One region of the Janthinobacterium sp. SUN026 genome, then DNA from elsewhere that is predicted to be linked to it. Evidence: predicted binding sites of a transcription regulator. Region 1 holds the regulator's gene; the other holds the start of a gene.
The links. The regulator FNR, encoded in region 1, switches genes on or off when oxygen is low (the NO sensors DNR and NnrR bind a similar motif). The targets are predictions, from matches to a motif close to TTGATNNNNATCAA.
Positions count from the first base shown of each region.

Region 1 (5,388 bases):
TGACAGCGCCAGCAGCGTCATGACGGTGGTTTCCTTTACGACGTTCGTGGGCATCCTGTGGTGGACGTTCAGCCGCAGCAACAGCGACTTCGACGCGGCGGCACGCCTGCCGTTCGCCGACGACGCGCTCGACTATCCGGCCGAGGCCGAGATGACCCTGGCGAAGGAGCATAACCATGGCTGACTTTACCAATGGCTTCTGGAATATCTACATCATCGTGCTGTCCCTGCTGGGCATCATCGGCTGCGGCGTGCTGCTGTACTCGCAGTCGAAAATCAAAGTGGTCGAGGGCGCCCCTGCTGACGGCACCACGGGCCACGTCTGGGACGAGGACTTGAAGGAACTCAATACGCCGATGCCGCGCTGGTGGATGTGGTTGTTCTACATCACCATCGTCTTCTCGCTGGCGTACCTGTTCCTGTATCCAGGCCTGGGCAACTATGCCGGCAGCCTGGGCTGGAAATCGACGGGCCAGTACGAGGAAGAGCTGAAGAAGGCGGAAGCCGACTACGGTCCCCTGTTCAACAAGTACCTGAGCCAGGACTTGAAGACGGTGGCCGCCGATCCGCAGGCGCAAGCCATCGGCCAGCGCCTGTTCCTGACCTACTGCGCGCAATGCCACGGTTCGGATGCACGCGGCAACAAGGGCTTCCCCAACCTGACGGACAAGGACTGGCTGTATGGCGGCGAACCCGACATCATCAAGACCACCATCATGCACGGCCGCAATGGGCAAATGCCACCGATGGGCGCCGCCTTGGGCTCCGAAAAGGATGTCGAGAACGTGGCCCATTATGTGCTGAGCCTGTCCGGCTCGACCTCGGATCCCGTCAAGTCCGTGCTGGGCAAGGCCAAGTTCGGCGCCTGCATGGCCTGTCATGGCGCCGATGCCAAGGGTAACCAGATGCTCGGCGCGCCAAACCTGACAGACAAGACCTGGCTGTACGGCGGCAGCGCCGACACCATCATGGAAACCGTACGCAAGGGACGCAGCAACACCATGCCGGCCTTCAGCGATTTCCTCGGCGAATCCAAGGTACACGTGCTGTCGGCGTATGTCTGGAGCCTGTCGAATCCGCAGGCACCCGCAAAGTAAAAATGGAACCTCAAGTCATCAAGATGTATGCGGCCCGCGAGCAAATCTACCCTCGCGAGGCCAAAGGACGCTACGCTACCTGGCGATGGGTATGCGTATGGCTTACCCAGCTCGCGTTCTACGGCTTGCCGTGGTTGACCTGGAATGGCAGGCAAGCCCTGCTGTTCGATTTGACCACGCGCAAGTTCTACATTTTCGGCGTCGTGCTGTGGCCCCAGGATTTCATCTATCTGGCGGCCCTGCTGATCATCTGTGCGTATTTGTTGTTCCTCGTCACGGCCATTGCCGGGCGGGTGTGGTGCGGGTTCTCTTGCCCGCAAACGGTATACACGGAAATTTTCCTGTGGGTCGAACGCCGCATCGAGGGCACGCGCAGCGCGCGCATGGCCCTCGACAAGCAGGGCCCCTCCGTGCGCAAGGCGTTCAAGAAGACGGCCAAGCACCTGGTATGGGGCGCCATCGCCCTGTGGACGGGCTTTACCTTTGTCGGCTACTTCACGCCGATCAAGGAATTGGCACAGTCGGTGACCACGCTCAATTTCGGTCCCTGGGAATGGTTCTGGGTCTTGTTCTACAGCCTGGCAACCTACGGCAACGCGGGCTGGCTGCGCGAGCAGGTGTGCAAATACATGTGCCCCTACGCGCGCTTCCAGAGCGCCATGTTCGACCAGGACACCCTGATCATCACCTACGATGCCAAGCGCGGCGAACCACGTGGCGCCATGAGCAAGAAGGCCGGCAACAACGACAAGCTGGGCGATTGCATCGACTGTACCCTGTGCGTGCAGGTGTGTCCGACCGGCATCGATATCCGTAACGGCCTGCAGTATGAATGCATCGGTTGCGCCGCTTGCGTCGATGCCTGCAACAGCGTGATGGACAAGGTCGACCGGCCACGGGGACTGGTACGCTACAGTACCGACCATGCGATGGAAAACAACTTCAATTCGAAGCAGATACGCCAGCGCGCCATGCGCCCGCGCGTCTTGATCTACACTTCCATCCTGGCCCTGATCATCATCGCCGTGTGTACTTCGCTGGCCCTGCGCACGCCCCTGAAAATGGACGTGATCCGCGACCGCGGTTCGATGGGACGCGAAGTGGAAGACGGCATGATCGAAAACGTCTACCGCCTGCAGATCATGAACACATCGGAGCAAAGCCAGCATTTCAAAATCAGCGCTTCCGGCTTGCCGGGCCTGACCTTGCTGACGCGCGAAGAAGTGACCTTGCAGCCGACGGAAACGCTGGGTTGGCCCATCCGCCTGCGCGTGCCGCACGGCGTGGGAGAGAAGGGCTCGAACAAGATTGCGATCGAATTGCAATCGCTGGACGACCCATCGCTGCATGTGCGTGAAAGCGCGGTATTCATCGTGCCACGTTAACAAGGAAAGGCGGACGGGGACCGGGTGCCCTCGCCGCCGCCACGAAGTTGCAGGAAGGCCGGTCCCCATGCGGGGACTGGCTGATTAAACAGGAGAAATATCATGTCCGACAGTCTGAAACTGCAAGCACCCGTTGCACCGTGGTACAAGCACCGCTGGCCATGGCTGCTGATGATCGGCCCCGGCCTGTCCGTGGTCGTCGGCAGCTTCATGGGCTATATCGCGTTTACGCAGCCCGATGCGCTGGTGGTGGGCGATTATTACAAGCAGGGCAAGGCGATCAACCAGGATTTGAAGCGCGACACGATCGCCAGCGACCTGGCGATGGATACGCGCCTGTCGTATGACGTGGCGCAAGCGCGCCTGACCGGTTCCGTGCACAGCTTCGGCAAGGCCTATCAGGCGCCTTTGCAGCTGCACCTGGCGCATGCGACCCTGCCGGAAAAGGATATCAAGGTGCTGGTGCAGCCCGACGCGGCCGGCAATTTTTCCGTGGCGCTGCCGATGCTCGAGCGCAGCCGCTGGCAAGTGCTGGTGGAAAACGACAAACGCGAGTGGCGCCTGTCCGGCATCTGGACCTGGCCCCTGCAGCGCAGCATCGCGCTGCATGCGGATGAAGAGCTATAACGTACAGCGCCGGGAAAACCGTAGCGAGCGGCAGTGATTTGTGGTTGAGAAGCGCAGCTGTGCTATAGCACAGCGAGCATCGCAGGCCGCAAAGCGCGACGTGCAGCAGGTTTTGACGGTGCTGTTACTTGCAGGTGTCCGTGCCGGCCGTAATCGCCTTCAATTTCGCCGGCTGCAGGATTTCAATTTCCCGGTTGGAGACGCGCAGCCAGCCTTCCTTCTTGAACTTCGACAGCAGGCGGCTGACGCTCTCGATGGTCAGGCCCAGGTAGTTGCCGATTTCCTCGCGCGACATGCGCAGCTGGAAATTGCTGCCCGAATAGCCGCGCGCTTCATAGCGCGACGCCAGGTTGACGATGAAGGCGGCAAAGCGCTGCGTCGCCTGCATATTGCCCAGCAACAGCATGACGCTTTGCTCGCGCGTGATTTCCTGGCTCATCATGCGGTGGAAATGGCGCAGCAGGGTCGGCATATTGCCCAGCAATTGTTCCAGGCTGGAAAACGGGATTTCACACACTTCGCTGTCTTCCAGCGCCACCGCATTACAGTGGTGGCGGTCGGCGCTGATGGCGTCCATGCCCAGCAGTTCGCCCGCCATCTGGAAGCCCGTCACCTGCTCTTCGCCGCCCGGATTGATCTGGTACGTCTTGAAATGCCCCAGGCGGATCGCATACAGGTTCTGGAACGAGTCGCCGATGCGGAACAGCGAGGCGCCGCGCACAATCTTGCGGCGGCGGCCGATGATCTGATCCAGCCTGTCCATGTCGCCCACATCGAGGCCCATCGGCAGGCACAATTGATGCATGCTGCAGGTCGAGCATCGCGCACGCAACGCCTCCACGTTCACGGTGGGCAAGGTTGGAGTGAGTAGCGCTTCAGTCATGTCGGTACCTTTTAGAAAATGCAACAACAAGTTTACTGCATACAGCCGCATACAGGGTTGCCGTATGCCAATTTCACCGTAAATTCGGCGAATAAACGACGTCCAGCCTTTAATTATATGGCAACATCGTCAAAAGCCCGTATGGGGCGGGCAATTTGCGCGGTGGCGCTTGCCAAGCTGGGGTATTGATAGGAAAATTCCTGACAGCATTATCTGCCGCCTGTGCCGCCCGGTACTGAAAAGGAAATCATGAAGCCTCTCGGCATTAAAGCAAAAGTCGCGCTGGCCACCAGCCTGACCTCGATCGCCATGATCGCGCTGGTCACCATGATCCAGGTGCAGCACATGCGCGACGACTTCACCCGAGTCCTGCTGAGCCAGCAATCGTCCCTGATCACCCGCACCGCCGCCGAGCTCGACGACAAGCTGGGCATGCTGCTGCAGATCGTCACCCTGACGGCCAGGCAGCAACCGCCGGAATTGATCGCCCGGCCCGCCCAATTGCGCGAATACTATTCGCGCCGCTCGATGCTGGTGCTGTTCGATGACGTGCTGGTGCTCGACGCGCATGGCGCCGTCGTGGCCGACATGCCGGAAGTAGCGGGGCGCGCCGGCATCAACGTCGCCGAGCGCGAGTATTTCCAGACCGTCCTGCGCACGCGCCAGCCCATGATCACCGAACCGATGCTGGGCAAGTCGAGCGGCATGCCCATCGTGCAGATGGTGGCGCCCGTGCTGGCCGCCGATGGCCAGGTGGCCGGCGTGGTGATCGGCGTGCTGCGCCTGTACAAGGACAACCTGCTGGGCCGCCTGCGCTCGGAAAAGATCGGCAAGAACGGCTATTACTTCATCCTCACGCGCGGCGCCGTGCCGCGCTACGTGCTGCACCCCGATACCAGCCGCTTGCTGCAACCGCGCAAGCCGAACGCCAACCTGACGACGACCCAGCTGCTGAAGGAAGATGGCGAAGGCAGCATGGTCAGCACCAACAGCCGCGGCATCACGGCCGTCAACAGCTTCAAGCGCCTGAAATCCGTGAACTGGCTGCTGGCCGCCTCGCTCCCCGTCGAAGATGCCTTCGAACCGTTCGATGGCGTGCTGTACCGATTGGTGCTGTGGAGCATCCTCGCCTCGCTGCTGGCCGCCTTTGTGCTGGGCTGGGTCACCGTGCGCCTGCTGTCGCCGCTGGTGCGCCTGCGCGACACCCTGCAAGCCCTGCGCACCAGCGGCAGCCGCTTCACGCCCGTGCCGGTGCAGCAGCGCGACGAAATCGGCGAACTGACAGAAGCGTTCAACGGCCTGATGAGCGAACGCGACCGCCTGCAGCAGGAACTCGAATCGCGCGCGGCGGAGCTGGAACAGGAACGCGACCGGGCCGAGGCGGCCAACCGCGCGA
Region 1 is NZ_JAPQNU010000003.1:732,630-738,017, reverse strand. Features, by position in the region: gene OX459_RS18065 (cbb3-type cytochrome c oxidase subunit 3) at 1-184, shown strand, start outside; gene ccoP (cytochrome-c oxidase, cbb3-type subunit III) at 177-1,097, shown strand; gene ccoG (cytochrome c oxidase accessory protein CcoG) at 1,100-2,482, shown strand; gene OX459_RS18050 (FixH family protein) at 2,585-3,109, shown strand; gene fnr (fumarate/nitrate reduction transcriptional regulator Fnr) at 3,234-3,992, opposite strand; gene OX459_RS18040 (response regulator) at 4,242-5,388, shown strand, end outside.

Region 2 (5,388 bases), on a different contig from region 1:
CGTCCAGGCGGGCGACAGCTGGTTCACCAGCGTCACCTTGTCCACGCCATGGCTGCGCAAGGCATCCGTGACAGCGTCGGCGATCACCTGCATGGCAGGGCAACCCGAATACGTGGGCGTGATCGTCACGGTACAGGCGTCGTCGCCGGTGACTTCGACGGCGCGCACGATGCCCAGGTCCACCACCGAAATGACGGGGATTTCCGGGTCCGGCACGTCGCCCAGCCAGGCCCAGACCTGGGCGGCGTCCAGCGCTGCCGCGGCAGTGTTCATTACCACTCCGCCCCGGGATAGGCGCGCTGCAGGAACTGCATCTCGGCCAGGATAAAGCCCAGGTGCTCCGTGTGCGTGCCCTGCTTGCCGCCTTTTTGCATCCAGGCGTCGGGCGCCGGCATGACAAGCGTCGCTTCGGCGAAGATCTCAGCCACGTGTTCCAGGAAAGCCTGGCGCAGGATGTCGGATGGCGGTGCGATGCCGGCGGCGACCATGGCCTGGTCGATGGCGTCGTACTTGAACATCTCGCCCGTGTACATCCACAGCTTGTCGGCGGCGGCCTGCGTTTTCGCGTGGCTGTCCGCCGTACCGTCGCCGAGGCGCACGACAAGATCGCCGCTGCGGCGCAAGTGATAGGTCACTTCCTTGATCGACTTTTGCGCCACCTCGACGATGCGCGCATCCGTCGATTTCGTCAGTTCCAGCAGCTGGAAGTAGTGCCAGCTGTCGAAGAAGAACTGGCGCATCATCGTGTCGGCGTAATTGCCGTTCGGCTGCTCGACCAGCAGGCAATTCTTGAAATCGTGGGCGTCGCGCAAAAAGGCGATGTCGTCCTCGTCGCGGCCCGCGTTTTCCAGTTCGGCCGCATAGCTGAACCACAAACGCGTCTGGCCCAGCAAGTCCAGCGCCACGTTGGTCAACGCCATGTCCTCTTCCAGCGCCGGGCCCTTGCCGCACAGCTGCGACAGCTGCTGACTGAGGATCAGGGCGTTGTCGCCCAGGCGCAGAAGGTAATTGACCTTGTCATCCATTGCAGGCGCTCCCATCACAGATTCTTGACTTCTTCCGGCATCGGGAAGAAGGTGGGATGGCGGTACACCTTGCTGTTCGACGGTTCGAACAGAGCGCCCTTGTCGCCGGGGCTGCTGGCGACGATATCGGCCGCGCGCACCACCCAGATGCTCACGCCTTCATTGCGGCGCGTGTAGACATCGCGCGCATGGTTGACCGCCATGGTGGCGTCGGAAGCGTGCAGGCTGCCCACATGCTTGTGCGCCAGGCCGTGCTGGCTGCGGATGAAAACTTCCCACAAAGGCCATTCTTTGCTCATGTTGCTATCCCCTTTTATAGATATTTTCAGGCTGCCGCTTTGCTAGCGGCTTGCTTGTCGGCGTAGGCGACCAAGGCATCGCGGAACCATTCGCCGTCTTCATACGCTTTCACGCGCGTTTGCAGGCGTTCGCGGTTGCACGGGCCATTGCCCTTCAAGACATTGTTGAACTCGGACCAGTCGATCTCGCCGAATTCATAGTGGCCTGTTTCCGCATTGAACCTCAGGTCGGGATCGGGCACGGTCAGGCCCAGGTATTCGATTTGCGGCACGGTCTGGTCGACCATGCGCTGGCGCAATTCGTCGTTCGAGAACAGCTTGATGCGCCATTGCGCCGACTGGGCGCTGTTGACGGAAGCGGCGTCCGATGGACCGAACATCATCAGCGACGGCCACCACCAGCGGTTCAAGGCATCCTGTGCCATGGCTTTCTGCGCGGGCGTGCCCTTGCACAGCGACATCATGATGTCGTAGCCCTGGCGCGCATGGAACGATTCTTCCTTGCAGACGCGGATCATGGCGCGCGCATACGGGCCGTACGAGCAGCGGCACAGGGGAATCTGGTTGATGATGGCGGAGCCGTCGACCAGCCAGCCGATGGCGCCCATGTCGGCCCACGACAGGGTGGGATAGTTAAAGATGCTGGAATACTTGGCTTTGCCCGAATGCAAGGCGGCCAGCAAGTCGTCGCGCGACACGCCCAAGGTTTCCGCGGCGCTATACAGGTACAGGCCATGGCCCGCTTCATCCTGGATCTTCGCCAGCAGGATGGACTTGCGTTTCAGGGTGGGCGCGCGCGTGACCCAGTTGCCCTCAGGCAATTGGCCGACGATTTCCGAGTGTGCGTGCTGCGAAATCTGGCGGATCAGGGTCTTGCGGTAAGCGTCCGGCATCCAGTCCTTGGCCTCGATCTTGATGCCTTCGTCGATGCGTGCCTGGAAAGCGCGCTCTTCTTGACCCATGTCGTCGAGGGAACGGACGTTCTTGAGGCCGGTTTCAACCATTTGTGCGTACATGATCTGTCTCCCATGTCTTTGATTTTGCGCAGCAACGCGGTGCGATGAACAGATAATACGATACAAAAAACGATTTGCATACACTTGATATGAATCATTTTAAAAATTCGTATCTTGTGCAGCTTTTTTGTGCGTATGATATTGCTTATGAGAAAACACTGCGGAGCGCCACCAGCGCTTCCGGCAAATTATTGCCGCGCTACCCGCGCAGCCAAGTAAACTGCTGCTTTTATTGAACCGACCGCAACACGGCCAGACCGGAACCACATGAAGAACACCCGCTGCACGGCATGGATAGCCGATTTCCTGGAACGCGACCCACCGCGCTCGAAGTCCCTGGTGATGACCATCTTTGGCGACGCCATCGTGCCGCGCGGCGGCGCCATCTGGCTGGGCAGCCTGATCGAACTGCTGGCGCCGTTTGGCGTGAATGACCGTTTATTGCGCACCAGCGTGTTCCGCCTGGCGCAGGAAGGCTGGCTCAGCTCGCAGCGCGACGGCCGCCGCAGCGCCTATACGATACGCCCGGAGGCGCTGGCCCGCTTCGAGCGCGCCTATCGCCGCATCTATGCGCCGCTGGTCGTGCACTGGGATGGCAGCTGGACCCTGGTGATCGGGCCGGCCGGCAGCATCGGCGCCGCCGAGCGGGGGGCGCTGCGCAAGGAATTATTGTGGGCTGGCTATGGCTTGATCTCGCCTGGCATCTTTGGCCATCCTGCCAGCAATACGGAGGCGCTGGAAGATATCCTCGTGCGCAATGAAGTGCAGGGCAAGCTATATGTCTGCCACACCACGGAATTGCCGGGCGTCAGCACGCGTCCCCTGCGCGACATGGTGGGCGACTGCTGGGATTTATCGGAAGTCATGGCCGGCTACCAAAAATTCATCGCCAGTTTCCAACCACTGCTGACCTTGCTGCAAGAAGCACCCGTGTTCGATGCGGAGCAAGCGTTCGTCATCCGCTCGCTGCTGACGCACGCCTACCGCCGCGTGCAATTGCACGACCCGCAACTGCCCGTCGAACTGCTGCCCGAACCGTGGCCCGGCACGCAGGCGTATGCGCTGGCCCGCGACCTGTACCGCATCACGTACGCGGCGGCCGAGGAACATATCCTGGCCACCTTGCGGCGCGAAGATGCGCAGGCGCCCGATGTGGAGCCGTGGTTCTACGAACGTTTTGGCGGCCTGAATACCTGACAACACGTCCATGACGATGTTGCAGGGCCTGGGCGTCCATTCGCACTGTCTGCGGCCCTGGCCCTGGCGATTTTTCAGGCATTCAGGAATACGTCAGTGCCTGCGCTCACTATTTTGCTACCACCTGTTTTGCCCCTGCCAATAAATCCTGCCCCAGCTTTTCCAGCGCATTGGCCTGCACCAGCATGGTGTCGAGGATGGCGACGTTGAAGGTGAATTCGGCCGGCGTCGTATAGCCGGGGAAACGTATGATGCGCAGCAATTCCTGCAAGGTCGTGCCCTTGCCCAGGTGCGCCAGGGCGTCGCTGAGGGCGCTGATTTTCTTTTCCAGTTCGCGTATGTGTTTGCCGTTGTCATCCATGATGGCCTCCCCGTGTCGGAGCTATCACGTTAGCAAAGCGCGTCCGTCATCGTTTGCGCCAGCACAAAGTCCACCGCAAAACAGGTATCATCGCGCCATTGCACACGATGCAAAACCCATACGTTTTTATCAGGAACACTCATGACCATTAAAATCAGCCAGCAATTCGACGCCGGCGCGATCGAGGTGCTGCGCGCCGACGATGCCCAATCCATCGAGCTGAACATCCGCAAGGATTCCCACGCCGACATCACGCAGTGGTTTTACTTCCGCCTGCAAGGCGCGCAAGGCGAGGCGTGCACGATCCGCTTCATGAACGCAGGCAAGTCGGCCTACCCGGACGGCTGGAAAGATTACCAGGCCGTGGCCAGCTACGACCGCGAAACGTGGTTCCGCGTGCCGACCAGCTTTGACGGCACGGTGATGACCATCGAACACACGCCGGAAGAGGAAAGCGTGTACTACGCCTACTTCGAGCCGTACCCATGGGACCGCCACCTGGCCCTGATCGACAGCGCGCAAGCGTCGCCGCTGGTGCGCTTGATCGACCTGGGCAGCACCGTGGAAGGCCGCGACATGAATCTGCTGGTGGTGGGCGACGCCGATGCCGAAAAGAAAGTCTGGGTCATCGCGCGCCAGCATCCCGGTGAAACGATGGCCGAATGGTTTGTCGAAGGCATGCTCGAAGCCTTGCTGGACCAGGCCAATCCATTTGCCCGCCAGTGCCTGCAAGACGCCGTCTTCTACGTGGTGCCGAACATGAACCCGGACGGTTCCGTGCATGGCAACCTGCGCACCAACGCGGCCGGCGCCAACCTGAACCGCGAATGGATGACGCCGACGATGGAGCGCAGCCCGGAAGTGTTCCTGGTGAAACAGAAAATGCATGAAATCGGCTGCGACCTGTTCCTCGACGTGCATGGCGACGAAGGCTTGCCTTACGTCTTCGTGGCCGGCAGCGATGCGCTGGAAAATTTCACGCCAGCACAGAAGGCCGAGCAAGACCGCTTCATCGCCGACTTCAAGGTGGCCAGCCCCGACTTCCAGGATGAGCACGGCTACGAAGACGGCCCGTTCACGCCGGAAGTACTGACCATGGGTTCGCCCCATATCACGCACGCCTTCGGCTGCCTGTCGCTGACCCTGGAATTGCCGTTCAAGGACAATGCCAACGATCCCGACCCGCAAACGGGCTGGAGCGGCGCCCGCAGCGCCGCCCTGGGCGCGGCAGTGCTGCAGCCTATCCTGTCCACCTTGCGCGCCTGAGCCGCGCATGAAACTGGCCCGCCACGCATGACGTGACGGGCTTGGCCGGCGGTTACTCTGCCGCCGGCTGTTTTCCGCTCCCCGTCTTGCGCAGCGCAGCATCGCTAATCGTTGCCACGCCAGCCATTGCTGCCTATACTGGGCGCAGCATTACCTGTCTCCCCCTTGCCGACAACCATCCCGCCATATGACCATCAAAGACCAGCCACGCGCTGAGGCGCGAT
Region 2 is NZ_JAPQNU010000001.1:227,435-232,822, reverse strand. Features, by position in the region: gene paaD (1,2-phenylacetyl-CoA epoxidase subunit PaaD) at 1-273, opposite strand, end outside; gene paaC (1,2-phenylacetyl-CoA epoxidase subunit PaaC) at 273-1,025, opposite strand; gene paaB (1,2-phenylacetyl-CoA epoxidase subunit PaaB) at 1,040-1,324, opposite strand; gene paaA (1,2-phenylacetyl-CoA epoxidase subunit PaaA) at 1,351-2,340, opposite strand; gene paaX (phenylacetic acid degradation operon negative regulatory protein PaaX) at 2,608-3,537, shown strand; gene OX459_RS01135 (hypothetical protein) at 3,647-3,898, opposite strand; gene OX459_RS01130 (M14-type cytosolic carboxypeptidase) at 4,040-5,164, shown strand.
Region 2: the regulator FNR is predicted to act here: its motif matches at 2,425-2,438, upstream of paaA (1,2-phenylacetyl-CoA epoxidase subunit PaaA).